3 regions of the Streptomyces sp. NPDC048496 genome follow, and region 2 is predicted to be linked to each of the others. Evidence: riboswitches for the same ligand, from Rfam matches in the RefSeq annotation. Region 2 holds a riboswitch; each other region holds the start of a gene.
The links. Region 2 has a riboswitch for cyclic di-AMP ahead of ACGFSA_RS21975 (M23 family metallopeptidase). Riboswitches for the same ligand answer to the same signal wherever they lie in the genome.
Positions count from the first base shown of each region.

Region 1: it holds a riboswitch for cyclic di-AMP, as region 2 does, so the genes downstream of both, ACGFSA_RS17215 (transglycosylase family protein) here and ACGFSA_RS21975 (M23 family metallopeptidase) in region 2, are expected to answer to the same signal.
Region 3: it holds a riboswitch for cyclic di-AMP, as region 2 does, so the genes downstream of both, ACGFSA_RS20285 (peptidoglycan DD-metalloendopeptidase family protein) here and ACGFSA_RS21975 (M23 family metallopeptidase) in region 2, are expected to answer to the same signal.

Region 1 covers NZ_JBICXB010000016.1:8,503-17,854, reverse strand. The annotation lists gene ACGFSA_RS17235 (SurA N-terminal domain-containing protein) at 1-323, shown strand, start outside; gene ACGFSA_RS17230 (nucleoside triphosphate pyrophosphohydrolase) at 466-1,428, shown strand; gene ACGFSA_RS17225 (cytochrome P450) at 1,438-2,715, shown strand; gene ACGFSA_RS17220 (transglycosylase family protein) at 2,821-3,744, shown strand; cyclic di-AMP (ydaO/yuaA leader) riboswitch at 4,045-4,216, shown strand; gene ACGFSA_RS17215 (transglycosylase family protein) at 4,220-4,951, shown strand; gene eno (phosphopyruvate hydratase) at 5,254-6,540, shown strand; gene ACGFSA_RS17205 (septum formation initiator family protein) at 6,758-7,228, shown strand; gene ACGFSA_RS17200 (DUF501 domain-containing protein) at 7,310-7,843, shown strand; gene ACGFSA_RS17195 (exopolyphosphatase) at 7,919-8,860, shown strand.
Region 2 covers NZ_JBICXB010000025.1:40,054-49,405, forward strand. The annotation lists gene ACGFSA_RS21960 (DNA topoisomerase (ATP-hydrolyzing) subunit A) at 1-3, opposite strand, end outside; gene ACGFSA_RS21965 (M16 family metallopeptidase) at 217-1,593, shown strand; gene ACGFSA_RS21970 (M16 family metallopeptidase) at 1,620-3,002, shown strand; cyclic di-AMP (ydaO/yuaA leader) riboswitch at 3,212-3,379, shown strand; gene ACGFSA_RS21975 (M23 family metallopeptidase) at 3,392-4,186, shown strand; gene ACGFSA_RS21980 (HPr family phosphocarrier protein) at 4,369-4,650, opposite strand; gene ACGFSA_RS21985 (GNAT family N-acetyltransferase) at 4,822-7,776, shown strand; gene ACGFSA_RS21990 (DUF5998 family protein) at 7,851-8,447, shown strand; gene ACGFSA_RS21995 (alkaline phosphatase family protein) at 8,447-9,352, shown strand, end outside.
Region 3 covers NZ_JBICXB010000022.1:345-9,696, reverse strand. The annotation lists gene ACGFSA_RS20300 (STM4012 family radical SAM protein) at 1-217, shown strand, start outside; gene ACGFSA_RS20295 (STM4011 family radical SAM protein) at 226-1,143, shown strand; gene ACGFSA_RS20290 (SGNH/GDSL hydrolase family protein) at 1,340-2,185, opposite strand; gene ACGFSA_RS20285 (peptidoglycan DD-metalloendopeptidase family protein) at 2,352-3,272, opposite strand; cyclic di-AMP (ydaO/yuaA leader) riboswitch at 3,276-3,433, opposite strand; partial or broken gene ACGFSA_RS20280 (GH36 C-terminal domain-containing protein) at 3,731-4,374, opposite strand; gene ACGFSA_RS20275 (tyrosine-protein phosphatase) at 4,513-5,325, shown strand; gene ACGFSA_RS20270 (DUF6126 family protein) at 5,348-5,521, opposite strand; gene ACGFSA_RS20265 (helix-turn-helix domain-containing protein) at 5,555-6,163, opposite strand; gene ACGFSA_RS20260 (aspartate aminotransferase family protein) at 6,226-7,623, opposite strand; gene dxs (1-deoxy-D-xylulose-5-phosphate synthase) at 7,620-9,352, opposite strand, start outside.

The sequences.
Region 1 (9,352 bases), on a different contig from region 2:
TCTCCCAGTCCGGGGGAGAGGCACAGCTGCGGGCGATGATGCTGCAGCAGAGCTGGGTCGCCCCGAACCAGATCGATGCTGTCCTGCGCGAGCAGGTCCAGCTGTCGAAGATCGCCCAGGCGTTCGGTGCCGACCTGCAGCAGCCCGCCGGGCAGAAGGCCGTCGGCGATGCGCTCAGCGCGGCGTCGAAGTCGCTGCACATCGACGTCAACCCGCGCTTCGGTACCTGGGACAACAAGCAGACCCAGCTCGCCGAGTACAAGGCCCCGTGGATCACCCAGGTCACCAAGCCGGCCCAGCAGGAAGCCCCGGCCGGCGCCTAGGGTCTTCCGTTCGGATCGTGCCGGACCCCGCGAGCCCGGCATGATCCGAACGAGAGGTGTCCGGCCGGTCGGGCCGGTCGCCCAGCCCCTGGCGCACCTCCCGGCAAAACAGTGCCGGTCACGGCACGAGTAGGTTGGTGGGGTGAACGCTGAAGACCCCGGTCGTATCGTCCTGCTCACCGCCAGCCACCGGGTCGCGCCCGGACTGCTGTCCTGGCCCGCCTGGCAGACGCTGCACGCCGCCGACCGGGTGCTCTGCGCCGAGTCCGACCACCCGCAGCTGCCGTACCTGTGCGAGGCGGGCGTCACCGTCGAGCACACCGCGCCCACCGCGCAGGAACTCGTCGACGCCTGCGCGGGCGGCCGGACCGTCGTGGTCGTGACCAGCGGTGAGGGCAATCAGCCGCTGACGGACGGGCTGGCCCGGCTGGCCGGCTCGGGCCGGGTGCAGATGCCGAACCTGGAGCTGCTGCCCGGTTCGTACGATCTGCCCGGCGCCCGCCTTCTCGACCTCGTCCAGGTCATGGACCGGATCAGGGCCGAATGCCCGTGGACCTCGCAGAAGACCCATGAGGGGCTTGCCAAGTACGCCATCGAGGAGGCGTACGAACTCGTCGAGGCGATCGAGGACGGCGACCGCGACGAACTGCGCGAGGAACTCGGTGACGTCCTTCTCCAGGTCGTCTTCCACGCCCGGATCGCGGAGGAGGACACGGACGAGCCGTTCTCCGTCGACGATGTCGCCGCGACCCTCGTCGAGAAGCTGATCCACCGCCATCCGCATGTCTTCGGTGACGAGACCGCCGAGACCCCGGAGGACGTCCACGCGCACTGGCTGCGTACCAAGGCCATCGAGAAGCAGCGCGACTCGGTCACGGACGGCGTCCCGCTCGGGCAGCCCGGACTGGCGCTGGCCGCGAAGCTGGCGAGCCGGGTCCGTGCCGCCGGACTCGATGTGCCGCTCCCGACGGGCGACAGCATCGGCTACGAACTCCTCGCCCTGGCCGTACGCGCGGAACAGGACGGCACGGACCCCGAGGCCGCCCTGCGCGCCGCGGGCCGCGCCTACCGGGACGCGATCCTCGCCGCCGAGGCCAACGGATAACGTCAGGGGGTGAACGACAGCCCCGCCGACGCCCCCGAACTCTTCACCTGGGAGTTCGCCACCGACCCGTACCCGGCCTACGCCTGGCTGCGCGAGCACAGCCCCGTGCACCGCACCGCGCTGCCCAGCGGGGTCGAGGCATGGCTCGTGACGCGGTACGAGGACGCCCGGCAGGCCCTCGCCGACGCCCGGCTCTCCAAGAACCCTGCGCACCACGACGAGCCGGCGCACGCCAAGGGGAAGACCGGCATCCCGGGCGAGCGCAAGGCGGAGCTGATGACGCATCTGCTGAACATCGACCCGCCCGACCACACCAGGCTGCGCCGGCTGGTCTCGAAGGCGTTCACGCCGCGCCGGGTCGCCGAGTTCGCCCCGCGCGTCCAGGAGCTGACGGACCGCCTCATCGACAACTTCATCGAGGAGGGATCCGCGGACCTCATCCACGACTTCGCGTTCCCGCTCCCCATCTATGCGATCTGCGACCTGCTCGGCGTCCCGCGCGAGGACCAGGACGACTTCCGGGACTGGGCGGGGATGATGATCCGCCACGGCGGCGGTCCCCGCGGCGGGGTGGCCCGGTCGGTGAAGAAGATGCGCGGCTATCTCGCGGAGCTCATCCACCGGAAGCGGGAGAACCCGGGGGAGGACCTGATCTCGGGGCTGATCCGGGCCAGTGACCACGGCGAGCACCTCACCGAGAACGAGGCCGCCGCCATGGCCTTCATCCTCCTCTTCGCGGGATTCGAGACGACGGTCAACCTCATCGGCAACGGGGTGTACGCCCTGCTGCGCAATCCGGAGCAGCGGGAGCGGCTGCAGCGCTCGCTCGACGCGGGGGAGACAGAGCTGCTGGAGACCGGTATCGAGGAACTGCTGCGGTACGACGGTCCGGTGGAGCTGGCGACCTGGCGGTTCGCCACCGAGCCGCTGACCCTCGGCGGGCAGCGGATCGCGGCGGGTGACCCCGTACTGGTGGTGCTCGCCGCCGCCGACCGGGACCCGGAACGGTTTGCGAACCCGGACACGCTGGACCTCGCGCGGCGTGACAATCAGCACCTGGGATACGGGCACGGCATCCATTACTGCCTGGGAGCACCACTGGCCCGACTGGAGGGGCAGGCTGCCCTGGCCACGCTGTTGAGGCGCCTCCCGGACCTGCGGCTTGCGGTGGAACCTACCGATGTGCGGTGGCGTGGCGGACTCATCATGCGTGGACTGCGCACGCTTCCGGTGGAGTTCGGTCCCGGCCGGCGTTCCGACGACAGTGACACCCTGTCAACCCTGTGACTTTCACGTGATCTGCGCTGCATCGACTTGTGACAAGCGTTCGAGTGCCGCTACGTTCACCGTTCGACTCACCAGTCACTTGTCAGTCACACGGAAGGCAATCCCATGGGCTCCGCGAACGGCAGACACCGTCGCCCTCGCCAGGCACCCGCGATCGTCGTCGCCGCAGGCGTGACCGGTTCGGCCATCGCTATTCCCCTGCTCGGCGCGGCCGGTGCGCACGCGGCCGACGCCACGACCTGGGACCGGGTCGCGGAGTGCGAGAGCGGCGGCATGTGGAGCGCCGACCTCGGCAACGGCTTCTATGGCGGTCTTCAGTTCTCGCAGGACGCCTGGAAGGCGTACGGCGGTGAGGCGTACGCCGCGCGCGCGGACCTCGCCAGCCGCGCGCAGCAGATAGCGGTCGCCGAGAAGGTCCTGGAGGACCAGGGGCCGAAGGCGTGGCCCAGCTGTTCGGGCATCTCCGGGCTCACGGAGGACGGGGTGTTGCCGGGGGTGGACCCGGGAATCGTGCCGTCGGCCGAACCGGCGAAGGGCGGGGACGCGTCCGAGGCGCCGTCCGCCAAGGCGCCCGCCAAGGCGTCGCACAAGGCGTCGGGCAAGGCGTCGGGCAATGCGTCGGGCAAGGCGTCGCACAAGCCGTCGGCAGAGCCGTCAGCCACATCACCGTCCAAGAAGTCCGATTCGTCCGACTCGCCCCAGAAGTCCGACTCCCCCGGAAATGAGGCGGGCGGCAAGCATCGCGGCGCGCCGGCCTCCGAGGTGAGTCAGGGCGCGGGCAGGGGTGGTGGCCGGGACTCGGGCCGACATGCTTCCCGCGGTAACAGTGAGGGGCGCGACACGCGCGCGGTGGCGGCCGACAGTGATTACACCGTCCGGCCGGGCGACAACCTCTCGGCGATTGCTGACGCACAGAAGGTTCCCGGCGGATGGCCCGCTCTCTACGAGGCGAACAAGGGTGCGGTCGGCGGCGACCCGGACCTCATCCTGCCTGGCCAGAGCCTCGATCTCAGCGTGAAGTCGGAGTGAGAGCAGTCTGATAAACGGCTATAAGTACCCCAAAAACCGGGGTAGTTCAGGGGCCTATGTCCGCTTATGCGTAAGTGAGACATGGGTCTCTTTGCGTCAATTGGCGTGTCGCGCCTGCCGGGTCTGTCCGTATCGCCCCTCACCTGCGAAAACGCTGCGCATTCGGATGCAGGTAAGGACTGATTGTCCGTTATGCCCATCTTTGAATGTCGAGGTTGCATACGTTTACGGTCGGAACCGCTCGCACCGCGGGCCCCGTCGACCGTCACGCCGAATCCTGCCGTCGGTCGAAGGGAACAGACGCGTAAAGCGCCGTAGGCAGGAGCGGGGGACCCAGGTAAGCCGCCGGGCCCGATGGTCGAAAGACCGTCAGGACCGGCTCGGGGTGAAGTCGCGTGCTAGGACATGCGACCGGGCAACTCACTTGGCCCGAACCCGACAGCTCACCTCGTAGGCGTCGGTGAGGAGAAGTTCCATGCTGCTGAACAGCAAGGGCAAGCACCGTCGCCCGTCCAAGGCCGTCCGTGTCGCCACGCTCGCCGGTGTCGCCGGTGCCGCCATCGCCGCTCCCCTGATGGGTGCGACCGGTGCCTCCGCCGCCTCCGTCGCCACGTGGGACGCCGTCGCCCAGTGCGAGTCCGGTGGCAACTGGTCCATCAACACCGGCAACGGCTACTACGGCGGCCTGCAGTTCTCGCAGTCCAGCTGGGCCGCCGCCGGTGGTACGCAGTACGCCCCGCGTGCCGACCTCGCCACCAAGGCTCAGCAGATCGCCACCGCCGAGAAGCTCCTCGCCATGCAGGGCCCGGGTGCCTGGGGCTGTGCCGGCGCGGGTCGCCTCACCAACGACGGTGTCGACCCGGGTGTCGACACCGGCTCCACCGCGCAGCAGAGCGCCCCGGCGCAGCAGTCGAAGCAGGCCGCGCCGAAGCAGGCCGCGCCGAAGCCGGCCGAGCGCACCGAGGCCCCCGCCGCCTCCCGCGCGGACCGCGGCACCGCCCCCAAGAAGACCGTCACCACGCCGACCGGCGAGAAGGTCGCCAAGGGCGACGGCGAGTACAAGGTGAAGTCCGGCGACTCGCTCAGCGAGATCGCCGCGCAGCACAAGGTGAAGGGCGGCTGGCAGCAGCTCTTCAAGCTGAACAAGGACATCGTCGCGGACGCCGACCTGATCTACCCGGGTCAGCAGCTCCACCTGACGAAGTAGGGCGAGCGCTCCGTGGACACGGGCTCCCCGTGGACACGGGCTCTCTCCTCCCCAAGCACCCCGACCCGGCGCGGATTCCCCCGTACGCGCCGGGTCGGGGTTTCTCGTATTCACCGTTCAACTGTTGTCGTTACCGTCCAGTAGAAATCTGGACCTTTGCCCCGCTATGAGTGCCCTCGGGTCCTTTTTCGTCCCAGGAGGCGGGCGGTCGGCGGACCGAGGCGGCCCAGCCGGTTAGGCTCTTGTCGCAAGGCCAAAGCGACCCTGCACAACCAGCGTCATATCCCAGAAGGAGATGCCTCGTGCCGTCCATCGACGTCGTCGTAGCCCGGGAAATCCTCGACTCCCGCGGAAACCCCACGGTCGAGGTCGAGGTTGGCCTCGACGACGGCAGCACGGGCCGTGCTGCTGTGCCGTCCGGCGCCTCCACCGGTGCGTTCGAGGCCATTGAGCTTCGCGACGGTGACCCCAACCGCTACCAGGGCAAGGGCGTCGAGAAGGCCGTCCTCGCCGTGATCGAGCAGATCGGCCCGGAGCTCGTCGGCTACGACGCCACCGAGCAGCGGCTGATCGACCAGGCCATGTTCGACCTGGACGCCACCGAGAACAAGGGCTCGCTCGGCGCCAACGCCATCCTCGGCGTCTCGCTGGCCGTCGCGCACGCCGCGTCCGAGGCCTCGGACCTGCCGCTGTTCCGCTACCTCGGTGGCCCGAACGCGCACCTGCTGCCCGTCCCGATGATGAACATCCTCAACGGTGGGTCGCACGCCGACTCCAACGTGGACATCCAGGAGTTCATGATCGCGCCGATCGGTGCGGAGTCCTTCTCCGAGGCCCTGCGCTGGGGCGCCGAGGTCTACCACACGCTGAAGAAGGTCCTGAAGACCAAGGGCCTGTCGACCGGCCTCGGCGACGAGGGCGGCTTCGCGCCGAACCTGGAGTCGAACCGCGCCGCCCTGGACCTCATCCTCGAGGCCATCAAGGAAGCCGGTTACGTCCCGGGCAAGGACATCGCGCTCGCGCTCGACGTCGCCGCCTCGGAGTTCTACAAGGACGGCAAGTACGAGTTCGAGGGCAAGTCCCGCTCGGCCGCCGAGATGACCGAGTACTACGAGGAGCTCGTCTCCGCGTACCCGCTGGTCTCCATCGAGGACCCGCTGTACGAGGACGACTGGGCCGGCTGGAACGTCATCACCCAGAAGCTCGGCGCCAAGGTGCAGATCGTCGGCGACGACCTGTTCGTCACCAACCCGGAGCGCCTGGCCCGCGGCATCGAGGAGGGCTCCGCCAACGCCCTGCTCGTCAAGGTCAACCAGATCGGTTCGCTGACCGAGACCCTGGACGCCGTCGAGCTGGCCCAGCGCAACGGCTTCAAGTGCATGATGTCCCACCGCTCCGGCGAGACCGAGGACGTCACCATCGCCGACCTCGCCGTCGCGGTGAACTGCGGCCAGATCAAGACCGGCGCCCCGGCCCGCTCGGACCGCGTCGCCAAGTACAACCAGCTGCTGCGCATCGAGGAGATCCTCGACGACGCGGCGGTGTACGCGGGCCGCTCCGCGTTCCCGCGGTTTCGCTCTGCGAACTGATCAGCACAGCGCTCTGCGAACTGATCAGCTCAGCGCTCCGCGAACTGATCAGCTCAGCGCTCCGCGAACTGATCAGCTCAGCGCTCCGCGAACTGATCAGCACGGTAAGGGCTGATGGCAGGCCCGGTACCGGGCAAAGGCCCTGGCCTCCGTCCGTCCCCGCACTCGGTCCCGTACCGTGTGCGGGGACGGACGTGCGTAGTGGGGAGGCGGAGACATGGCCGCGAAGGACCGGGACCGGTTCTCCACCGCGACCCGGCTGCGACTGCTCGGTGAGCAGACCGCCGCCCGCGTCTACCGGTCCCAGAACCGCCGCCAGGCCCGCCGCTCACGGCTCACCGGCCGGGCCGCGTTCCTCGCCCTGGTCGTCTGCTCCCTGGTGGTGGCGCTCGCGTACCCGATGCGGCAGTACGTGTCGCAGCGCGACGACATCGCCGACCAGGAGCGGCTGGCGCAGGAGGCCGAGAAGCACACCGAGGAGCTGCGCGACGAGAAGGCGCGGCTCCAGGACGAGGCGTACATCCGGCGGCTGGCCCGGGAGCACCTGCACTACGTGCGTCCCGGGGAGACCAGCTACACGGTGACCGACCCCGACGCGGCGAAGGAACGCAGCGGAGGGGCGAAGGAAGCCGACCGGCCGTGGCACTCCAACCTGTGGGACGGCGTGGACAGCGCCGACCGCAACTGACTTCTCATTTCCCTGTTCACCTCGTCTCCGCAGCACCGTGCGGAGCCGTAGTTCACGCATCCGAGTAGATCCAAGGCAGGCATGGAAACGCCCCCTCCCCACACCGAGTCCACCACACCCACCGAGGCGGACATCGCCGCGTTCCAGCAGCAGCTCGGCCGCCCGCCGCGCGGGCTGCGCGCGATCGCGCACCGCTGCCCGTGCGGCAACCCGGACGTGGTCGAGACGTCCCCGCGGCTGGAGGACGGTACGCCGTTCCCGACGACGTACTACCTGACGTGCCCGCGCGCGGCTTCCGCGATCGGCACGCTGGAGGCGAACGGCGTCATGAAGGAGATGACGGAGCGTCTGGCCACGGACCCGGAGCTGGCGGCTGCCTACCGTGCCGCGCACGAGGACTACATCGCCCGGCGCGACGCGATCGAGGTGCTGGAGGGCTTTCCCAGCGCGGGCGGCATGCCGGACCGGGTGAAGTGCCTGCACGTGCTGGTGGGGCACTCGCTGGCGGCGGGGCCGGGCGTGAACCCGCTGGGCGACGAGGCGATCGCCATGCTGCCGGAGTGGTGGCGCAAGGGGCCCTGCGTGACGCCGTGCGGCGCGCCGGACGAGGGCTGACCGTTCCCCCCGGGGGCTCCGCCCCCGGACCCCCGCTCCTCAATCGCCGGAGGGGCTTGATTTCTAGGAGCACCCATGACCCGCGTGGCCGCCATCGACTGCGGTACCAACTCCATCCGTCTGCTCGTCGCCGACGCGGACCCGTCCACCGGTGAGCTCACCGAGCTCGACCGGCGGATGGAGATCGTCCGGCTCGGCCAGGGCGTGGACCGCACCGGCCGGCTCGCCCCCGAGGCGCTGGAGCGGACCTTCGCCGCCTGCCGCCAGTACGCGGCCGTCATCAAGGAGTACGGCGCGGAGAAGATCCGCTTCGTCGCCACCTCCGCCTCCCGCGACGCGGAGAACAGGGACGAGTTCGTACGCGGCGTACTGGACATCCTCGGCGTCGAGCCCGAGGTGATCAGCGGCGACCAGGAGGCCGAGTTCTCCTTCGACGGCGCCACCAAGGAGCTCGCGGGCAGCGAACACCTGCCGAAGCCCTACCTGGTGGTGGACATCGGCGGCGGTTCCACCGAGTTCGTCGTCGGCGACGACCGGGTCCTGGCCGCGCGGTCGGTGGACATCGGCTGCGTACGGATGACCGAGCGCCACCTCGTACGCGACGGTGTCGTCACCGACCCTCCCACACTGGGTCAGATCACCGCGATCCGCGCGGACATCGACGCCGCTCTCGATCTGGCCGAGGAGACCGTCCCGCTCACCGAAGCCGCCACGCTCGTCGGCCTCGCCGGCACCGTCACCACCGTGGCCGCGATCGCGCTGGGACTGGAGGAGTACGACTCCGAGGCGATCCACCACTCCCGGATCTCCTTCGAGCAGGTCCAGGAGATCACCGGTCGGCTCGTCACCTCGACCCACGCCGAGCGAGCCGCGATCCCCGCGATGCATCCGGGGCGGGTCGACGTGATCACCGCCGGGGCGCTCGTCCTGCTGGGTGTGATGAAGCGGACCGGGGCCCGCGAGATCGTCGTCAGCGAGCACGACATTCTCGACGGGATCGCCTGGTCCATCGCGTAGGGCAGGACCTAGCCGGGAGGCCGTCGGCAGTTCGCTCGAAAGGGCGCCCGAAAGGCTGTTCGCGGGGGTGCGGCAAGAGGCGCCGAAAAGGCGCTCATGCGCACTCTCGCCTGCACCTTTGAGTCGACGGGAGCCTCTCCGGGACCTCTTCGGGAGACACTTCGCGACGAAGTTCGTGAACTTCTTCACAAGGAATTCGTTCCCTTGACGCGCACTTCTGCTCCGTACGGGCCCCGTGACCGTCCGCGGACCGGCTCGCTGCGCGTGCGGGATGGTTCCGGACGTGTTGCCGCGGTGTCGATCGAAGGGGTGCTTCGCCCCGCTCGCGGGGCTCAAGGGCCAGCTCACAAGCGGTGAACAACGTTCGCCGCTGCGCCGTGGTTCCCCTGTGGCGCCATGACCTCGCTCACGGGGGCGGCGAAGTGTAGCAGAGGGTGGGCGATATCTTGTGAAGGGGCTCACGAGCATGCCCCCCGAGGGGGGTGGATACTC
Region 2 (9,352 bases):
CATCGCTGCTGCGACTCCTTCACAGATCTGTTCGGGCAACGTCTGGTTCTGACGCGGACCATTGTGGACCGCCGCACTGACAACGCCGACCTCGACCCGTCCCAAGCGCTCTTTCACGCGAACTTCCACGGCACGGGAACTTCGCCAGGTGTCCGTGCGCTTGCTTACAGTGGCAGGTCTCGCAAGAAATCCAGTATCGCGATCGAAGGGACGTACATGCCCATGGGTCACACGGCCACAGCCCAGGCCGGCTCCGGCGGCTTGACAGCGACCGAGCACCGTCTGGCCAACGGCCTGCGCGTGGTGCTCTCCGAGGACCATCTGACCCCGGTCGCCGCGGTGTGCCTCTGGTACGACGTCGGGTCGCGCCACGAGGTCAAGGGACGCACGGGTCTGGCTCACCTCTTCGAGCACCTGATGTTCCAGGGCTCCGGACAGGTCAAGGGGAACGGACACTTCGAGCTGGTGCAGGGCGCCGGCGGCTCCCTCAACGGGACGACCAGCTTCGAACGCACCAACTACTTCGAGACGATGCCCACGCACCAGCTGGAACTGGCCCTGTGGCTCGAAGCCGACCGGATGGGCTCGCTGCTCGCCGCGCTCGACGACGAGTCCATGGAGAACCAGCGGGACGTCGTCAAGAACGAGCGCCGCCAGCGGTACGACAACGTTCCGTACGGCACGGCGTTCGAGAGGCTGACCGCCCTCGCCTACCCCGAGGGCCACCCGTACCACCACACCCCGATCGGCTCGATGGCCGACCTGGACGCGGCGACGCTCGAAGACGCGCGGACCTTCTTCCGTACGTACTACGCGCCGAACAACGCGGTGCTGTCGGTCGTCGGCGACATCGACCCCGAGCAGACGCTCGCCTGGATCGAGAAGTACTTCGGCTCCATCCCGTCCCACGACGGCAAGCAGCCGCCGCGCGACGGCACGCTCCCCGAGATCATCGGCGAGCAGCTGCGCGAAGAGGTCCACGAGGAGGTCCCGGCGCGGGCGCTGATGGCCGCCTACCGGCTGCCGCACGACGGCACCAGGGAGTGCGATGCCGCGGATCTCGCGCTGACCGTGCTCGGCGGAGGCGAGTCCTCCCGGCTGCACAACCGCCTGGTCCGCCGCGACCGCACGGCCGTTGCCGCAGGTTTCGGGCTGCTGCGGCTGGCCGGCGCGCCGTCGCTCGGCTGGCTGGACGTGAAGACGTCCGGCGGTGTCGAGGTGGCGCAGATCGAGGCCGCGGTCGACGAGGAGCTGGCCCGGTTCGCCGCCGAGGGGCCCACGCCCGAGGAAATGGAGCGCGCTCAGGCACAGTTGGAGCGCGAGTGGCTGGACCGGCTCGGCACGGTCGCGGGCCGCGCCGATGAACTCTGCCGGTTCGCCGTGCTGTTCGGCGACCCGCAGCTTGCCCTGACCGCCGTCCAGCGGGTCCTCGACGTCACTGCGGACGAGGTCCAGGCGGCGGCCAGGGCCCAGCTGCGCCCCGACAACCGGGCGGTGCTCGTCTACGAGCCGGTCGATCCGGCCGAATCCGCCGACGCGGAAGCCGACGAGACGGACACCGACACCGACGCGCACGAAGGGGCGGACAAGTGACCGACGCTGCCGCGACTGGAGTATCGATGGAGTACCACCCGCAGCCGACCCCCGGTACGGCCAGGCCCTGGGCCTTTCCCGCACCCGAGCGCGGCGCCCTGCCCAATGGGCTGACGGTGCTGCGCTGCCACCGTCCCGGCCAGCAGGTCGTCGCGGTCGAGATCTTCCTCGACGCCCCGCTGGACGCCGAGCCCGAGGGCCTCGACGGCGTGGCCACGATCATGGCGCGGGCCCTTTCCGAGGGCACCGACAAGCACTCCGCCGAGGAGTTCGCCGCCGAGCTGGAGCGTTGCGGAGCCACCCTCGACGCGCACGCCGACCATCCCGGCATGCGGGTCTCCCTGGAGGTTCCGGCCTCCCGGCTGGCCAAGGCGCTCGGGCTGGTCGCCGAGGCGCTGCGGGCGCCCGCGTTCGCCGACAGCGAGATCGAGCGACTGGTGAACAACCGGCTCGACGAGATTCCGCACGAGCAGGCCAACCCGGCCCGGCGTGCCGCCAAGCAGCTCTCCAAGGAGCTCTTCCCGGCCACGTCGCGGATGTCACGCCCGCGCCAGGGCACCGAGGAGACGGTGGAGCGGATCGACTCCGCGGCCGTGCGCGCCTTCTACGAGGCCCATGTCCGGCCGTCCACCGCGACCGTCGTCGTCGTCGGCGACCTCACCGGTATCGACCTGGACGCCCTGCTCGCCGACACCATCGGCGACTGGACCGGGAACACGGTGGAGCCCCGTCCGGTCCCGCCGATCACCGCCGACGACACCGGCCGCGTGGTGATCGTCGACCGTCCGGGCGCCGTGCAGACGCAGCTGCTGATCGGCCGCATCGGCGCCGACCGGCACGACAGCGTGTGGCCGGCCCAGGTCCTCGGCACCTACTGCCTGGGCGGCACGCTCACCTCCCGGCTGGACCGGGTGCTGCGCGAGGAGAAGGGCTACACCTACGGCGTGCGGGCCTTCGGGCAGGTCCTGCGCTCGACGGCTCCGGACTCCGCCTCCGGGGCGACCGGCGCGGCGATGCTGGCGATCAGCGGCTCGGTGGACACGGAGTCCACCGGACCGGCGCTCGACGACCTGTGGAAGGTCCTGCGGACCCTGGTGGCCGAGGGACTGACCGACGCCGAGCGCGAGACCGCTGTGCAGAACCTCGTGGGTGTCGCCCCGTTGAAGTTCGAGACGGCTGCCTCCGTCGCCGGCACGCTCGCCGACCAGGTCGAGCAGCATCTCCCGGACGACTACCAGGCGCAGTTGTACGCCCGTCTGGCCGAGACCGGCACGGTCGAGGCGACCGCAGCCGTGGTCAACGCCTTCCCCGTGGACCGGCTGGTCACGATTCTCGTCGGCGACGCCGCGCAGATCGAGGGGCCGGTCAGGGCGTTGGGCATCGGTGAGGTTTCGGTCGTCACCGGCTGATGCGCCAAAGCCCCGCCAAGAGGGGCAAAGGGGGACCCTGGTGAGCCGCTTCTCGCCAGGGTCTTCCCTTTTGCCCGATTCGAGGCGAAAGCTTCTTGCTTGCCCTGTGGGATGCGCTACAAAGCGCCCTGTCCGTTTGGTGAATGAAAGTGCCCCCGCCTAGCGTCGGCTCCACTGTCCGTCACTCGTATGCCGCAATCCGTGGCGCCGGGCAGTGATCGTCGAATCCCCGTCAGGCGCGAGCCTGGGGAGCCGGGGACCCACACAGTCCCTGGGGTGAATCGGATGCCGCGACCTCCTGTGAGGCCGGGGATCCGTAGGAGACCTTCCTGCTCCGAACCCGTCAGCTAACCCGGTAGGCGAGAAGGAAGGAAAGGACCAGCTACTTCATGGCGTTCACCCGCCCCACCGGGAAGCACCGTGCCCCTAGCCGCCTGAAGCGCAGGAGCGCACGCGTCACCGGAGTCGCGACGCTGGCGACCACCGGCGTCATCGGCGGGCTGGCCTCTCCGGCCCTCGCCACGGATGCCGAGGCCCCCTCCGGCAACGAAACCGGTCTGACCCAGGTCATCGCCATCGAGGATGCCCTCGCCGACCAGGTGGCCACCCAGGCCGAGGTGCAGAAGCGCCAGGCCGACGTCGCCGCGAAGGCTGCCGAGGCGGCCAAGGCCGAAGCGGAGACCGAGGCGGCGGCGAAGGCCAAGGCCGAGGCCCGCGCCAAGGCGGCCCGTGATGCGAAGGCCCGCGCCGCCCGTTCCGCCGAGCGCACCCGCCTGGGCTCCTTCCAGCTCCCGGTCGCCGGTTCGTACGTCACCACCGGCTACAAGTCGAGCGGGTCCCTCTGGTCTTCCGGCCGCCACTCGGGCATCGACTTCCACGCCGCCTCCGGCACCTCCGTCGTCGCCGTCGGCGCCGGCACGGTCGTCGAGGCGGGCTGGGGCGGTGCCTATGGCAACAACATCGTGCTGCGGATGACGGACGGCACGTACACCCAGTACGGCCACCTCTCCTCGATCGGTGTCTTTGTCGGCCAGAGCGTCGGCATGGGCCAGCAGATCGGCCTCTCCGGCTCGACCGGCAACTCCACCGGACCGCACCTCCACTTCGAGGCCCGCACCACGCCTTCGTACGGCTCCGACATGGACCCCGTGGCGTACCTGCGCGCCCATGGCGTGAACGTCTGACCGACGTCCCATCCGCAACACGTCGAAGGCCCCGGCTTCCGCCGGGGCCTTCGACGTGTCCGTTCCTGCCGATCCGTCCCACGGAACCGTCCCCGGGCCCAAAGATATTCATGGTTTTCGGCCCGGCGTCGGAAATGCAGTCGCATTGGCGGGAAGGCTTCCCCCTGATCGGAACCCTGGAATCAGACGGTCTCCGGGAGCTCCTCGAGCCCCTCGGTGACCAGCTTCGCCAGACGGTCGAGCGCGGCTTCCGCGTCGTCCGCCTCGGAGGCGAGCACGATCTCCTCGCCGCCGTGCGCGCCGAGACCGAGCACCGCGAGCATGGAGGCGGCGTTCACCGGGGGGCCGTCGGACTTGGCGATCGTCACGGGGATGCCGGACGCCGTGGCGGCACGGACGAAGATGGAAGCGGGGCGGGCGTGCAGGCCTTCGGCCCAACCGACATTGACGCGGCGCTCAGCCATGGTTCTGCCCTTCACGAATCAATGGTTGTCTAGACCAGTCTCTCACTCGGTGCGCTGCCTCCCGCCGACCCGCAACCCGGCCTCAGCCCGTGCCGCACGGCCGATCGGAGCTCTCAGACTGCCCCGGCCCCGGGCCCTACGCGACCGCTGACCGCGCCGTAGGCTTTGTCCATGCAGCCCACGCCGGAGCAGAGTCCGCACCACGCGTACCCCGACCACTGGGAAGCGGATGTGGTGCTCCGCGACGGCGGTACGGCCCGCATCAGGCCCATCACCACGGACGATGCCGAGCGCCTGGTCAGCTTCTACGAGCAGGTCTCCGACGAGTCGAAGTACTACCGGTTCTTCGCTCCTTACCCCCGTCTGTCCGCCAAGGACGTCCACCGCTTCACCCATCACGACTACGTCGACCGGGTGGGGCTCGCCGCCACGGTCGGCGGCGAGTTCATCGCCACCGTCCGCTACGACCGGATCGACGCGAACGGCCGGCCGGCCTCCGCCCCTACCGACGAGGCCGAGGTCGCTTTCCTCGTCCAGGACGCGCACCAGGGCCGCGGCGTGGCATCGGCGCTCCTCGAACACATCGCCGCAGTGGCGCGTGAGCGCGGCATCCGGCGCTTCGCCGCCGAGGTGCTGCCCGCCAACAACAAGATGATCAAGGTGTTCCGTGACGCCGGGTACACCCAGCAGCGCAGCTTCGAGGACGGCGCCGTCCATCTCACCCTCGACCTCGAACCGACCGCCGAGTCCCTCGCCGTCCAGCGCGCCCGCGAGCAGCGGGCGGAGGCGCGGTCGGTGCAGCGACTGCTCGCACCGGGGTCCGTCGCCGTCATCGGCACCGGGCGTAACCCCGGCGGGGTGGGCCGCACGGTTCTGCGCAACCTCCTCGGTGCGGGTTTCACCGGCGGTACGTACGCCGTGAACAGCTCGTTCGCCGCCGCTCAGGGAACGATTGACGGAGTCCCCGCGCACCGTTCCATTGGCGAGATCGGTGAACCGGTGGACCTCGCGGTCGTCGCCGTGCCGGCGGACCGGGTCCCGGAGGCCGTCGCCGACTGCGGCGAACACGGCGTCCAGGGCCTCGTGGTCCTCTCCGCCGGATATGCCGAATGGGGTGCCGAAGGCAGGGAAAGGCAGCGCGAACTGGTCCGCCAGGCCCGCTCGTACGGCATGCGCATCATCGGCCCGAACGCCTTCGGGATCATCAACAACGCGGATGGCGTACGGCTGAACGCCTCCCTCGCCCCCGAGCCGCCCGCCCCGGGGCGCATCGGTCTGTTCACACAGTCGGGCGCGATCGGCATCGCCCTGCTCTCCGGGCTCTACCGGCGCGGCGCGGGTCTGTCGACGTTCATCTCCGCGGGCAACCGCGCCGACATCTCGGGCAACGACTTCCTCCAGTACTGGTACGAGGACCCGAACACCGACGTCGCCCTGCTCTATCTCGAATCCCTCGGCAATCCGCGGAAGTTCACCCGCCTCGCGCGGCGCACCGCAGCGGTGAAGCCGGTCGTCGTGGTGAAGGGGGCCCGGCACAGCGGCAGCACCCCGCCCGGTCATGCGGTGCCGATCAGCCGGATCCCGGACGCGACGGTCTCCGCGCTCATGCGGCAGGCGGGCGTGATCCGCGTCGACACGGTGACGGAGATGGTCGACGCGGGCCTGCTCCTCGCCGACCAGCCCCTCCCGGCGGGACCCCGGGTCGCGATCCTCGGCAACTCCGAGTCCCTGGGCCTCCTCACGTACGACGCCTGCCTGGCCGAGGGGCTGCGCCCGCGCCCGCCCCGCGACCTCACCACCGCGGCCACCCCGCAGGACTTCCGGGATGCGCTGGCGGAGGCACTCGCCGACCGGAGCTGCGACGCGGTGATCGTGACGGCGATCCCGTGGGTCGGCGAGAACGGCCAGGCGGAAACGGGTGACGGCGAGGTCCTGGCCGCCGCGCTGCGCGCGGCGGCGGCCACGGGGCCGGCCAAGCCGGTGGCCGTGGTCCACGTGGAGATCGGCGGCCTGGCGGAGGCGCTCGCGGCCGCCAGCAGCACGGTCGCTGCGCCGCGGATGGCCGCGACGGCTGCCCCGGGTGCTTCGGCCGCGGCGGACGGCAAGGGCACCCCGCGCGTCACGAGCCCCACAGGCACTTCAGCCACGCCGAGCACCACCGGCACCCCAGCCACCTCAGCCCCGCCGGATCCCCCGGCCCAGCCGAACGCCCCCGGCCCCGGTGCTCCCACGCCGTCTGCTCCCTCCACCGGCCGGATCCCCGCCTACCCCGCCGCCGAGCGTGCCGTCCGTGCCCTCGCCGAGGCGGTGAAGTATGCGCAGTGGCGACGGCAGGCCGCGGTGCCCGGCAAGGTGCCCGAGTTCCTCGAGGACACCATCGACGCGGCAGGCGCCGCCGACCGTATCGACGCCCTCCTCGGGCCCGACCCCGATCCCCGGGGCCGTCAGCTCAGCCACGACGAGGCGCGCGAACTCCTGGGCCGCTACGGCATCTCCGTACGGCCGACGCTCCCCGCCCCCGACCCGGACGCCGCCGTCGCCGCGGCTGCCCGGCTCGGCTATCCGGTGGCGCTCAAGACCACCGCACCTCATCTGCGCCACCGCGCCGACCTCGGCGGCGTCCGGCTCGACCTCGCCAACGAGACCGCGCTGCGCCGGGCGTACGGCGAGCTGACCGACCTGCTCGGCAAGTCAACCGAGCTGCAGCCGGTCGTCCAGTCCATGGCACCGCGCGGGGTGGACACCGTCGTGCGGGCCACGATCGACCCGGCGGCGGGCGCCGTCCTCTCCTTCGGTCTCGCGGGCGCGCCCTCCGAACTCCTCGGGGACACCGCCCACCGCCTCGTGCCGGCCACCGACCGCGACGCCGCCGAACTGATCCGGTCCATCCGCGCGGCCCCGGTCCTCTTCGGCTGGCGGGGCTCGGCGCCCGTCGACACCGCGGCGCTCGAGGAACTGCTGCTGAGGGTGTCCCGGCTCGTCGACGATCACCCCGAGGTGGTCTCCGTCGCACTGGAACCGGTCGTGGTCGCCACGCAGGGGCTGACCGTCCTCGGCGCGACCGTCCGGCTGTCGCCGCCACCGGCCCGTACCGACCTCGGCCCCCGTCGCCTGCCCAACTACTGAATCCACGGACGATCTGCCGCAGGCCCTGTCCACAGCGTCCCCGGCAGGCATCCACCCCCCGTAGGATGGTCCGTATGGCGAAGACCGGTACGACGACCCAGGGGCTGCGCGCGGCGATCGAGCGCAGCGGCTACTACCCGGCCCTTGTGGCCGAGGCGGTGGAGGCCGCCGTCGGGGGTGAGCCGGTCGCTTCGTACCTGGTGCACCAGGAGACGACCTTCGACTCCAACGAGGTGCGCAGGCACGTCACGGTCCTGGTCCTGACGGACAACCGTTTCATCGTCAGCCACACCGACGAGCAGAACGCGGACACCAGTTCCCCGTCGCCGTACGCCACCACCTCCACCGAGTCCGTCAAGCTGGACCGGATCTCGTCGGTGGTGGTCAGTCGCGTCGTGGCCGACCCGGAGAAGTACGTCCCGGGAACACTGCCCCGCGAGGTCGTCCTAACCATCGGCTGGGGCGCGGTCTCCCGCATCGACCTGGAGCCCGCCGCCTGCGGCGACCCCAACTGCGAGGCGGACCACGGCTACACCGGCAGCTCCACCGCCGACGACCTGAGCCTGCGCGTCAGCGAGGCCGGTGACGGCCCGGACACGGTGCGGCAGACCCTTGCCTTCGCCCAGTCCCTCTCCGAGGCGACGGCCGCGACCGCGGCTACCGGCCGCTGATGGCCCAGCCTGCCTGGCAGGACCCCGTTCTGCTCCCTCTCGACACCGCTCCCGTCCCCGCGTACGGCAGCGGTTCGCTCGCCGATCTGCTGCCGACGCTCGTCGCCGGACAGGGCGTGCCCGGCTTCACGGCGGCGATACCGGAGCTCACCCCCGCCGACCGGAACTGCGTCTTCCTGATCGACGGACTCGGCTGGGAGCAGATCAAGGCCCATCCGGACGAGGCGCCGTATCTGCACTCGCTGCTCCCCACCTCTCGCGGGGGCACGGGCCGTCCCATCACGGCGGGCTTCCCGGCCACCACCGCGACCTCGCTCGCCTCGGTCGGTACGGGGCTGCCGCCCGGCGCACACGGCCTGCCCGGCTACACCGCTCGTAATCCGGAGACCGGCGAGCTGATGAACCAGCTCCGCTGGAAGCCCTGGACCTCGCCGGCGGTCTGGCAGCCGTACCCCACTGTCTTCCGGCTCGCCGACGAGGCCGGTGTGGCGACCGCGCAGGTCTCCGCCCCGACCTTCCAGCACACCCCGCTCACCGAGGTCGCACTGAGCGGCGGCACGTTCCACGGCAGGCTCTCCGGCGAGGACCGGATGGACCTGGCCGCGGACCGGCTCGCCGCCGGTGACCGGTCGCTCGTCTACACGTACTACAGCGAGGTCGACGGCAAGGGGCACCGCTTCGGCGTCGACTCCGACGCCTGGCGCGGCCAGCTGATGTACGTGGACGGTCTCGTGCAGCGCCTCGCCGAGCAGCTCCCGCCCCGCTCGGCGCTGTACATCACCGCCGACCACGGCATGATCGACATCCCGTTCGGCGAACAGTCCCGGATCGACTTCGACGAGGACTGGGAGCTGCGCGCGGGCGTCGCCCTGCTCGGCGGCGAGGGCCGGGCCCGCCATGTGTAC
Region 3 (9,352 bases), on a different contig from region 2:
ACTGGCGGAATACCGTGAGCGGTTCGGTGCCGCTCCCGGTGACGACTTCCCAGGTGAGCTGGACCGGTTCGAGGCTCGCGGCTGGCTGGACGGGTCCGCCGTGGCGTCCGGGCTGCTGCGGCTCTCGCCCGAGGGGCTCGCCCACTCCGACGCGCTGGGTCCCGAACTGTTCTCCCCCGCTGTACGGGCCGCGATGGCCGCGTACGAACCGAAGTGAGCACTCCCATGGATCTGACGATTCTCTATCGGGGTCCCCTGGCGTCGTGCGACTACGACTGCCCGTACTGTCCGTTCGCCAAGCGGCGCGACAGCCCGGAGCAGCTCCGCGCCGACCGCGCCGCGCTGGAGCGGTTCACCGCGTGGGCGGCGGCGCAGACCAGGGACAGGATCTCGGTGCTGTTCACGCCGTGGGGCGAGGGGCTGGTCCGTTCCTGGTACCGCCGCGCGTTGGTGGAACTGGCGCAGCTGCCGCACATCGGCCGGGTCGCGATCCAGACCAATCTCAGCGGTCGTACACGGTGGCTGGCCGAGGCCGGTGAAGCCGGCCGCGGCAAGATCGCGCTGTGGTGCACGTACCACCCGGGGCAGACACCGTACGGCCGTTTCCTCGCCAGGTGCCGGGAACTGTCCGCTGTCGGTGTCCGGTACAGCGTCGGTGTCGTCGGTCTCGAGGAGCATGTCGACGAGGCGCGGCGACTCCGTACCGACCTGCCCGACGAGGTCTACCTCTGGGTCAATGCCGCTGAGGGGCAGCGCTACACGGACGAGGAGGCGGACCGCTGGACGGCCCTCGACCCCCTCTTCCCGTACAGCCGTCACCCGCACCGCTCGGCAGGCATGCCGTGCCGGACCGGCGAGTCCGTCATCTCGGTGGACGGCGACGGCACGGTGCGCCGCTGCCACTTCGTCCCGGCCGAGCTGGGCAACCTGTACGACGGCAGCTACCGGCGTGCGCTCGGTCCGCGGGCCTGTCCGCTCACCGTCTGCGACTGCCACATCGGCTATGTGCATCTGGAGACACTGCCGTTGTACGACGTCTTCGCGGGTGGCGTCCTGGAGCGCATACCGGCCCGACGCCCGGGCATAGCGGCGCCCTCGGGGCGCCGGTTCCTGCCGGTGTCCCCTGTCGCCGGACACGCCTGAAGCCCCCGAGAGGCGAAAAGGGAACGGGCCCGTCCGGCAGAGGAGGCCGAAGAGAGGCCCTAAGCAAAATGGGATTCCGATCAGCGCGCGGCGTCTGGTGCGTGCGATCGCAAGGCGCCGGAAGGTCCTCGGATCGGCAACGCAGCGAGCGTGCGTGCCAGGCGTCGCGCGCCGGGCGCCCATTTTGTGAGCTCCTCTAAAGCGGCAGGAGGTCCGGCCGCTTCGCCTCGACGTGGTCGCCGGAGGACTCGCCGCGCAGCCGCCGCCCTATCCACGGAACCAGGTACTCACGCGCCCAGTGGATGTCGTCGCGCCGGACCTCCAGCGTGCCGCGCTGTGCCTGCGGGGGCCATTCCTGGTCGGGGTCGGCCGGCACATCAAGGCCGAGGACCTGGGCGGCGCGCAGCGCGACCCGGGTGTGCCCCTCGGGCGACAGGTGGAGCCGGTCGTCGTCCCAGGCGCGCCGGTCCTGCACGGACTTCAGCGACCACAGGTCGAGGACCGGGCAGTTGTAGCGATCGGCGATGGAGCGCACATGGGCGGTGTATGTGGCGATCTTGCCGCGCAGATGGCGCAGGACGGGAACGCCGCGGGTGTCGAAGCCGGTCGTCACCAGGACGGTGCCGACCGAGTCGGTGAGCTCGGCGACCGCGCGCTCGAAGCGCTCGGCCACGTCGTCGGGGTCGGTGCCGGGCCGGATGATGTCGTTGCCGCCCGCGCAGAAGCTCACCAGATCGGGTGCGAGCTCCTTGGCGCGCGGTACCTGCTCCTCGACGATCTGGTCGAGGAGGCGTCCGCGTACGGCGAGATTGGCGTACCGGAAGTTTCCGTGCGCGAAGCCGTCGGGGCTCGTCGCCGCATCGGTGTCCGGGAGCTGGTCCGCGAGAAGTACCGCGAACCGGTCCGCCCAGCCGACGAAGGTTCCGTCCGGGCCGGGGTCTCCGACTCCCTCGGTGAAGCTGTCGCCAATCGCTGCGTACGACCCGATGGCGCCATGCCGGTTGATGACGCCACGTTGATTGTTTCTCGAATCGTCTGCCACAAGCGCATATCCTGCACCGCCGAATGTGACCTACGCGACCGTAATAAGGGGTTGACGGGTGGTGAGATAGACCACCCGGTCAGGTTTTGGCAAAGGGGGAATAAGCGAAGGGGCGGTGCGCCGCTGCGCACCGCCCCTTCACCGGGCCGACCGAATCAGCCGTGGATCAGACGTAGATCCCGTGCGAGGCCAGGTAGGCGATCGGGTCGATGTCCGACCCGTACGCCGGGCCGGTGCGGATCTCGAAGTGCAGGTGCGGGCCGGTGGCGTTGCCGGTGGCACCGGAGAGGCCGACCTGCTGGCCCGCGGTCACGGTCTGGCCCGCCGAGACGGAGAGCGAGGACATGTGGCCGTACTGCGAGTAGTGGCCGTCGGCGTGCTTGATGACGACCTGGTTGCCGTACGCGCCACCCCAGCCGGCGGTGACGACGGTGCCGGAAGTGATCGCCTTCACGCTGGTGCCGGTGGCGACCGGGAAGTCGATACCCGTGTGGCTGCCGCTGGACCAGTTGGAGCCGGAGGCACGGTAGGCGGTGGTGTGGTTGCCCGGGACCGGGTGAACGTAGCCGGAGCTGTTGCTCTGACCGGCCGAGGCGGAGGCCGTGGTGGTCTTGACGGAGTCCGAAGCCTTGGACTGCGACGCGGACTTGTCGGCCGAGGAGGTCGACGGAGCCGGGGCGGACTGCGTGGTGTCCGTCGTCGCGGCGGAGCCGGCCGGCTTGCCGCCGAGCGTCAGCTTCATGCCCGGGAAGATCAGGCTCGGGTCCTCGCCGACGACCGCGCGGTTGTCCTGGTACAGCTTCTGCCAGCCGCCCTCGACCTGCTGCTCGGCGGCGATCTTCGACAGGTAGTCACCGGCGACGACGGAGTACGTCCGGGTCTCAACCTGCTTTTTCACGACCGGCGCGGCCTCGACGGCGGCGTGCGTGGCTGCCGACTGCGCGGTGGGCGCGGCCTGCTCCGCGGCGTGGGCACCGGTGGCGCCGAGCAGCGGAAGGGCGATGACAGCCCCACCGGCTCCGACGGCGGCGACGCCGCGGGCGATCGTGCTGGACTTGGTACGGCGGTGCTTACCCGATGTGGGCATGAAGAATTTCCTCTCCGGCGCCTACGAGGTGAGCTGTCGGGTTCGGGCTGGAGATGCCCGGTCGCAGTTCGCGACTTCACCCCGAGCCGACCGGATCTCTCCGGGCGGCGGCTTACCTGGTTCCCCCGCTCCTGCCACACGTGAGTGGGTGCGAATTCCGGGCGGCGGCAGGATTAGGCGGTCCGTCCGGATTGAGGGTGACCGTAGGCGAGCGAGGACGACGGAAACAAGCCATCGATTACTCGAGGGAATCCGCGCCGGGAAATCGGCGCGGAATCCTGGTCACCCTCCGTGGATTACGGATCTTGGCTTTCCGCGCGACGTCCGGAATACCCATCCGTGGCACCACCACACACCGTCACGAATATGATCCCGCTCACGAGGAGGGCATCATCTCCCGTAGAAATAGGCCATGTTCCGCCAAAAGGCGCAATGCGGACACATTGCGCGCGTCCGCCACGCCGGAGCCTCAGCACCTTCGCGTCCAGGCCCCCCTCAGCCCGGTGTGCAGACCCTGATGCAGCAGCACGGCACCGTGGTGGACCGCCCCGGCGTCCAGGTCGGTGCACGTCGCCGCGGGGCCGAGCCCGCGTAGCCGCAGGGCCGGCGGCCGCTCCCCGTACCGCTGTGCCTCCAGCCACATCAGCACCGCGGCCTTGTTGGCATGCACGTACTGCACGGCGCTGAGTCCACCGCGCGGGGCCCGCAGCCGGTACAGCGCGCCGTGCTGCACCGCGGGACGGATCTCCTTGTAGAGATCCACCCAGCTCCACGCCTCGGCCGGCTCCTCGTCACTCCACTCGGTGCGATCCCCGCCGACCCCGAGCTCCCCGGCCATCGCGCTGACGAAGCGGAAGCGCAGGCTCTCGGCGTCCGGGACGACATGGGCCAGTTGCCAGGCGTGCCAGGCCCGGCTCGCCCCGCCTAACCCTCCGGCGCTCCACAGTCCGGCGAACACCGGTGTGGTGTACGTCTCCCCCGGTGCGAGCCGCAGCAGCCCGGAGTCGTCGCATCCGGCGCCTCCGGTGATCTGCACGAGCCCGTCGGGGAGCTGCTCCACCGCGATGCGCCACGAGCCGGACCAGCCGAGCGCGCAGCCGTAACGCCCGTGCGAGGGGAATTCCATGGGGTGTTCAGCAGGAAACCGCCGAGATGATTGCCTGAGAATTCAATGTCGTATCGTCGCAGGAGCTGACCTCGCCGGCGAGCCGCGCCGACGCCAGACACTCCAGGAGACACCGTGACGCAGCAGGTGCCGCAGGTCCCGTCGACGGAACCCGAGCTGGCAGGTGTACGCAACTTCCGCGATGTGGGCGGACTGCCGACCGTGGACGGCCGCCGGGTGCGGCACGGACGGCTTTTCCGCAGTGGTCACCTCGCGCACGCCACCGACGAGGACGCCGCGTTCCTCGGCGGCCTCGGGCTGCACACGATCTTCGACTTCCGCAATGCGGCGGACCACAGGCTCGAAGGCCCGGACGTGGACCTGCCGGGCGTGCGGAATGTGAACATTCCGCTCTCCGACCCGGCCGACGGCACCGAGTTCTGGCGGATGGTCCGCGACGGCGACATCGCGCAGCTGCGCTCGGTCCTTGCCGACGGCAAGGGAGCGGCGCAGATGACCGCCTCGTACAAGTCGATCATCAGGGACCGTACCGCCGAGCACAGCCGGGTGCTGCACGCGCTGGCCGAGGACAGCGTTCCCGCTCTGATGCACTGCGCGGCCGGCAAGGACCGTGCCGGTCTCTCGATCGCGGTTTCGCTACTGGCGGTCGGCGTCGAGCGCGAGGCCATCGAGGCCGACTACCTGAAGTCCAACGATCCGCACCGCCGGTACAAGGTCCGGCGCACCGACACCTCGGCGACCGGGATGTCGCCCGAGGTGATGGAACTGCTCAGCCCGCTCTTCGATGCCCGCGCCGAGTACCTCGCCCAGGCCTTCAGTACCATCGAGGAGACCTGGGGCAGCACGGACCGCTATCTCGCCGAGGGCCTGAAGCTGACTCCGGAGATCCTGGAGCGGCTGCGCGGACGGCTTCTCGACGAGGCGTAGCCGGACCGCAGGCCGGCCGAGGTCAGCCCTTTCCGGCCACCGCGAAGAGCAGGTAGAGGAAGGCCGCGAAGATGTGTCCGGCGATGAGATAGGCGAACAGCCTGATCACCACGCCGCGCGGAAACTTCCGCTCCTGCGAGTCGTAGTTCTTCCGGGACTTCGGGGTGAGCGGATCGAAGTTCTCTGAATCGGACATGACAGTCCTTTCTGGTGACCGGCCGGGCCGGTCTCAGCGATGGTGGGTACCGCTGCCGAGGCACAACTCGGCGGCGGGGCTCTGCAACAGGGTGTGGACGAAGAGCAGCTCGGATCCGTCGCGGTCCACGGCGGCGATCCGGTGCGGGGTGAGCGAGTCGAAGTGGGCGCTGTCGCCCGGGTCGAGATCGTGCACGGTGTCGCCGAGGCTCACCCGCAGCCGCCCGGCAAGGACGTACAGCCACTCCTCGCCGGGATGGACCCGCACGAGATCGCCCTGGGCGCCGTACGGGACCCGGACACGCAGGGCCTGCATCGCCCGGCCGGACCCGCCGGCCTGCTGGTACATCCAGCCGTCGGCCTCGGCCCCCTCGAACCGGCCACCGCGGACGATCGCGTCACGTTCGGGGGCAATCTCGCCGAGCAGCTCGGAGACCGTCGTACCGTAGATCCTGGCAAGTCCGAGGAGCATGGGCAGCGACGGCTGCCTCCGGCCCGTTTCGAGCCGGGAGAGATGGGCCGGGGAGAGCCCGGCGTGCTGGGCGGCGGCCTCCAGGGTCAGACCACGGCGGCGGCGCAGATCGCGCAGGCGTGGCGCGACCCCGGGCAGCTCGTCGGCCACCCCTCCATCGGAAGAGTTCATATACCTATTGGGCCAGGATAATGCCTCAGAGGCAAATATTTTGCCCCTGAGGCAAACCAGGCTCAGCGGTTGGCGACGGTCTGTCTGACCAGCGTTCTTCCGAAGTCCCACATCAGCCCGCCGCCGCTGTGCGCGTCATCCATCACCGCCGTGAACGCGGTCACGAACCGGTCCACCTCCGGCTCCCCGATGACCAGCGGCGGAATCAGCTTGATCACTTCCAGACGGTCGCCGGAGACCTGGGTGAGGATCCGGTGCTTCTGCAGGAGCGGCACGACGACCATCTGCGCGAAGAGACCCTTGCGGGCCGCCTGCAGCACGGTCCAGCGGCTGCGCAGCTTCAACGAGCTCGGCCGGCCGAACTCGATGCCGATCATCAGCCCGCGGCCACGGACCTCGTGCAGCAGTTCGTAGCGGCCGGTGAGCGCGGCGAGCCGCTCGCGCAGCAGATCACCGGTGCGACGGGCGTTCGCGACGGTCTCCTCGTCCTCCATCACCGCCAGGACCGCGAGCCCCGCCGCCATCGCCTGGGCATTGGAGCCGAAGCTCGCCGAATGGACCAGAACCCGGTCCATCGACGAATAGACGCGTTTGAAGATCCAGTCCTTCCCGAGGGTCGCCCCGACCGGCACATAGCCGCCGGAGAGCGCCTTGGCGACACAGACCAGGTCGGGTTCGACGCCTTCCTCGTGCTGGTACGCGTAGAATTCGCCGGTCCTGCCGAGACCGGTCTGCACCTCGTCGGCGATGAGCAGCGCCTTGTGCCGGTGCAGCAGCTCCTGTGCGGCGCGCAGGTAGCCGGGCGGCGCCTCGTGGACGCCCTTCCCCTGGATCGGCTCGACGACGAGCGCCGCCACATCGCCCCGTCTCAGTTCGCGCCGCAGTGCGTCGAGGTCGCCGAGCTCGACGGCGGTGTCGGGGAGCAGCGGTGCGAAACCGTCCCGGAAGCCCGATTCGCCGTTGACCGAGAGCGAGCCTGCCGTCAGGCCGTGGAAAGCGTGGGCGCAGTAGAGAATGCGGGGCTTCCCGGTGGCATACCGGGCGAACTTCAGCGCGGTCTCGACGGCTTCCGTACCGCTGTTGCCGAAGAAGACCCGGTCCAGATGCGGACTGTGGGTGAGCAGCTTCTCGGCCAGCAGCCCGGGCAGCGGCTGGCAGTCGAAGCGGGTGAGGTCGGCGAGCGAGGCGTCCATGACGTCGTGCAGTGCCTTGCGGACGACCGGGTGGTGGCGGCCGAGACCCATCACGCCGAAGCCGGCGAGCATGTCGAGGTAGTCGTTGCCGTCCGCGTCCCAGAAGTGGGCGCCCTCGGCCCGCTCGTACACCTTGTCGAAGCCGATGGTGTGCAGCATGCGCGGGAGCTGGTGGTTGAGGTATTTCGTGTGCAGCTCGTACCGCTCGCCCCCACGTTCCGCGAGGAGCTGCGCCAGATCGAAGCCCTTGGGCCCGTCTTCCTTCATTCCCCGCTCTCCTCATTCCCCCGGGCCGCTTCCTTGGCGGCGAGCGCGCCACTGATCCGGCCGGCGATCTCGACCGGTGTGAGCCCGATGTCGGCCAGCACCTCCGCACGCTTGCCGTGCGCGAGGAACTGCTCGGGGATACCGAAGGTCCGCAGCGGTACGTCGACACCGGCATCGCGCAACGCCTGCCCGACCGCCGAACCGACGCCTCCCGCCCGGCTGTTGTCCTCGACGACGGCGACCATCCGGTGGCGTGCGGCGAGCGGGGCGAGCTGTTCGTCGACCGGCTTCACCCAGCGCGGGTCGACGACCGTGCAGCGGATCCCGCCGCCCGAGAGCAGGTCGGCGGCCTGCAGGCATGCGGAGGCGAGCACACCGACCGCCACGATGAGGACGTGGGGGTCGTCGGCGCGGTGCAGTACGTCCATGGAACCGACGCGGCCTGTCGCCGGTACCGGCTCCCCCACCGACTCCTTGGGGAAACGCAGCACGGTCGGTGCGTCGTCGACGGCAACGGCCTCGCGCAGCTCCTCCCGGAGCCGCTCCGCGTCACGCGGGGCGGCGATCCGCAGCCCGGGCACGACCTGGAGCACGGACATGTCCCACATGCCGTTGTGCGAGGCGCCGTCGGGGCCGGTGACCCCGGCCCGGTCGAGGACGAACGTCACCCCGCAGCGGTGCAGGGCGACGTCCATCAGCAGCTGGTCGAAGGCGCGGTTGAGGAAGGTGGCGTAGACGGCGACGACCGGATGCAGTCCCCCGGTGGCGAGCCCCGCCGCGGAGACCGTCGCGTGCTGCTCGGCGATCCCGACGTCCCAGACCCGCTCGGGGAACGCCTCGGCGAACTTCGTCAGCCCGACGGGGTGCAGCATCGCCGCGGTGATGGCGACGACATCCGGCCGCTCGGCGCCGATCGCGGCGATCTCGTCCCCGAACACCGAGGTCCACGACGGACTCACCATCGGGGCGAGCGGTGCGCAGGTCAGCGGGTCCATCGCGCCGACGGCGTGGAACCGGTCGGCCTCGTCCCGCAGTGCGGGCGCGTAGCCGCGACCCTTCTCGGTGAGGCAGTGCACCAGCACCGGGCCGTGGAAGCGTTTCGCGCGGCTCAGCGCGGATTCGACGGCTGCGATGTCGTGCCCGTCTATCGGCCCGACGTACTTGAGCCCCAGGTCCTCGAACATGCCCTGCGGGGCGAAGGTGTCCTTGAACCCCTTCTTCGCGCCGTGCAGCGACCCGTACAGCGGCTGGCCGACGACCGGGGTGCGCTGCAGGACGTCCTTGCCCCACGTCAGGAAGCGCTCGTACCCGTCGGTGGTACGGAGGGTGGCCAGGTGGTCCGCGAGCCCGCCGATCGTCGGGGCGTACGAGCGCTCGTTGTCGTTCACCACGATGATGAGCGGCCGGTCCCGGGCCGCCGCGATGTTGTTGAGCGCCTCCCAGGCCATGCCGCCGGTGAGCGCGCCGTCCCCGATGACGGCGACGACGTGGTCGGGGCGGCCGAGCACCTCGTTCGCCTTGGCCAGGCCGTCCGCCCAGCCGAGCACGGTCGAGGCGTGCGAGTTCTCGATGATGTCGTGCACGGACTCCTCGCGGGAGGGGTAGCCGGACAGGCCGCCCTTGCCGCGCAGCTTGGAGAAGTCCTGCCGCCCGGTGAGCAGTTTGTGCACGTAGCTCTGATGCCCGGTGTCCCACAGAATGCGGTCCACCGGTGAGTCGAAGGCCCGGT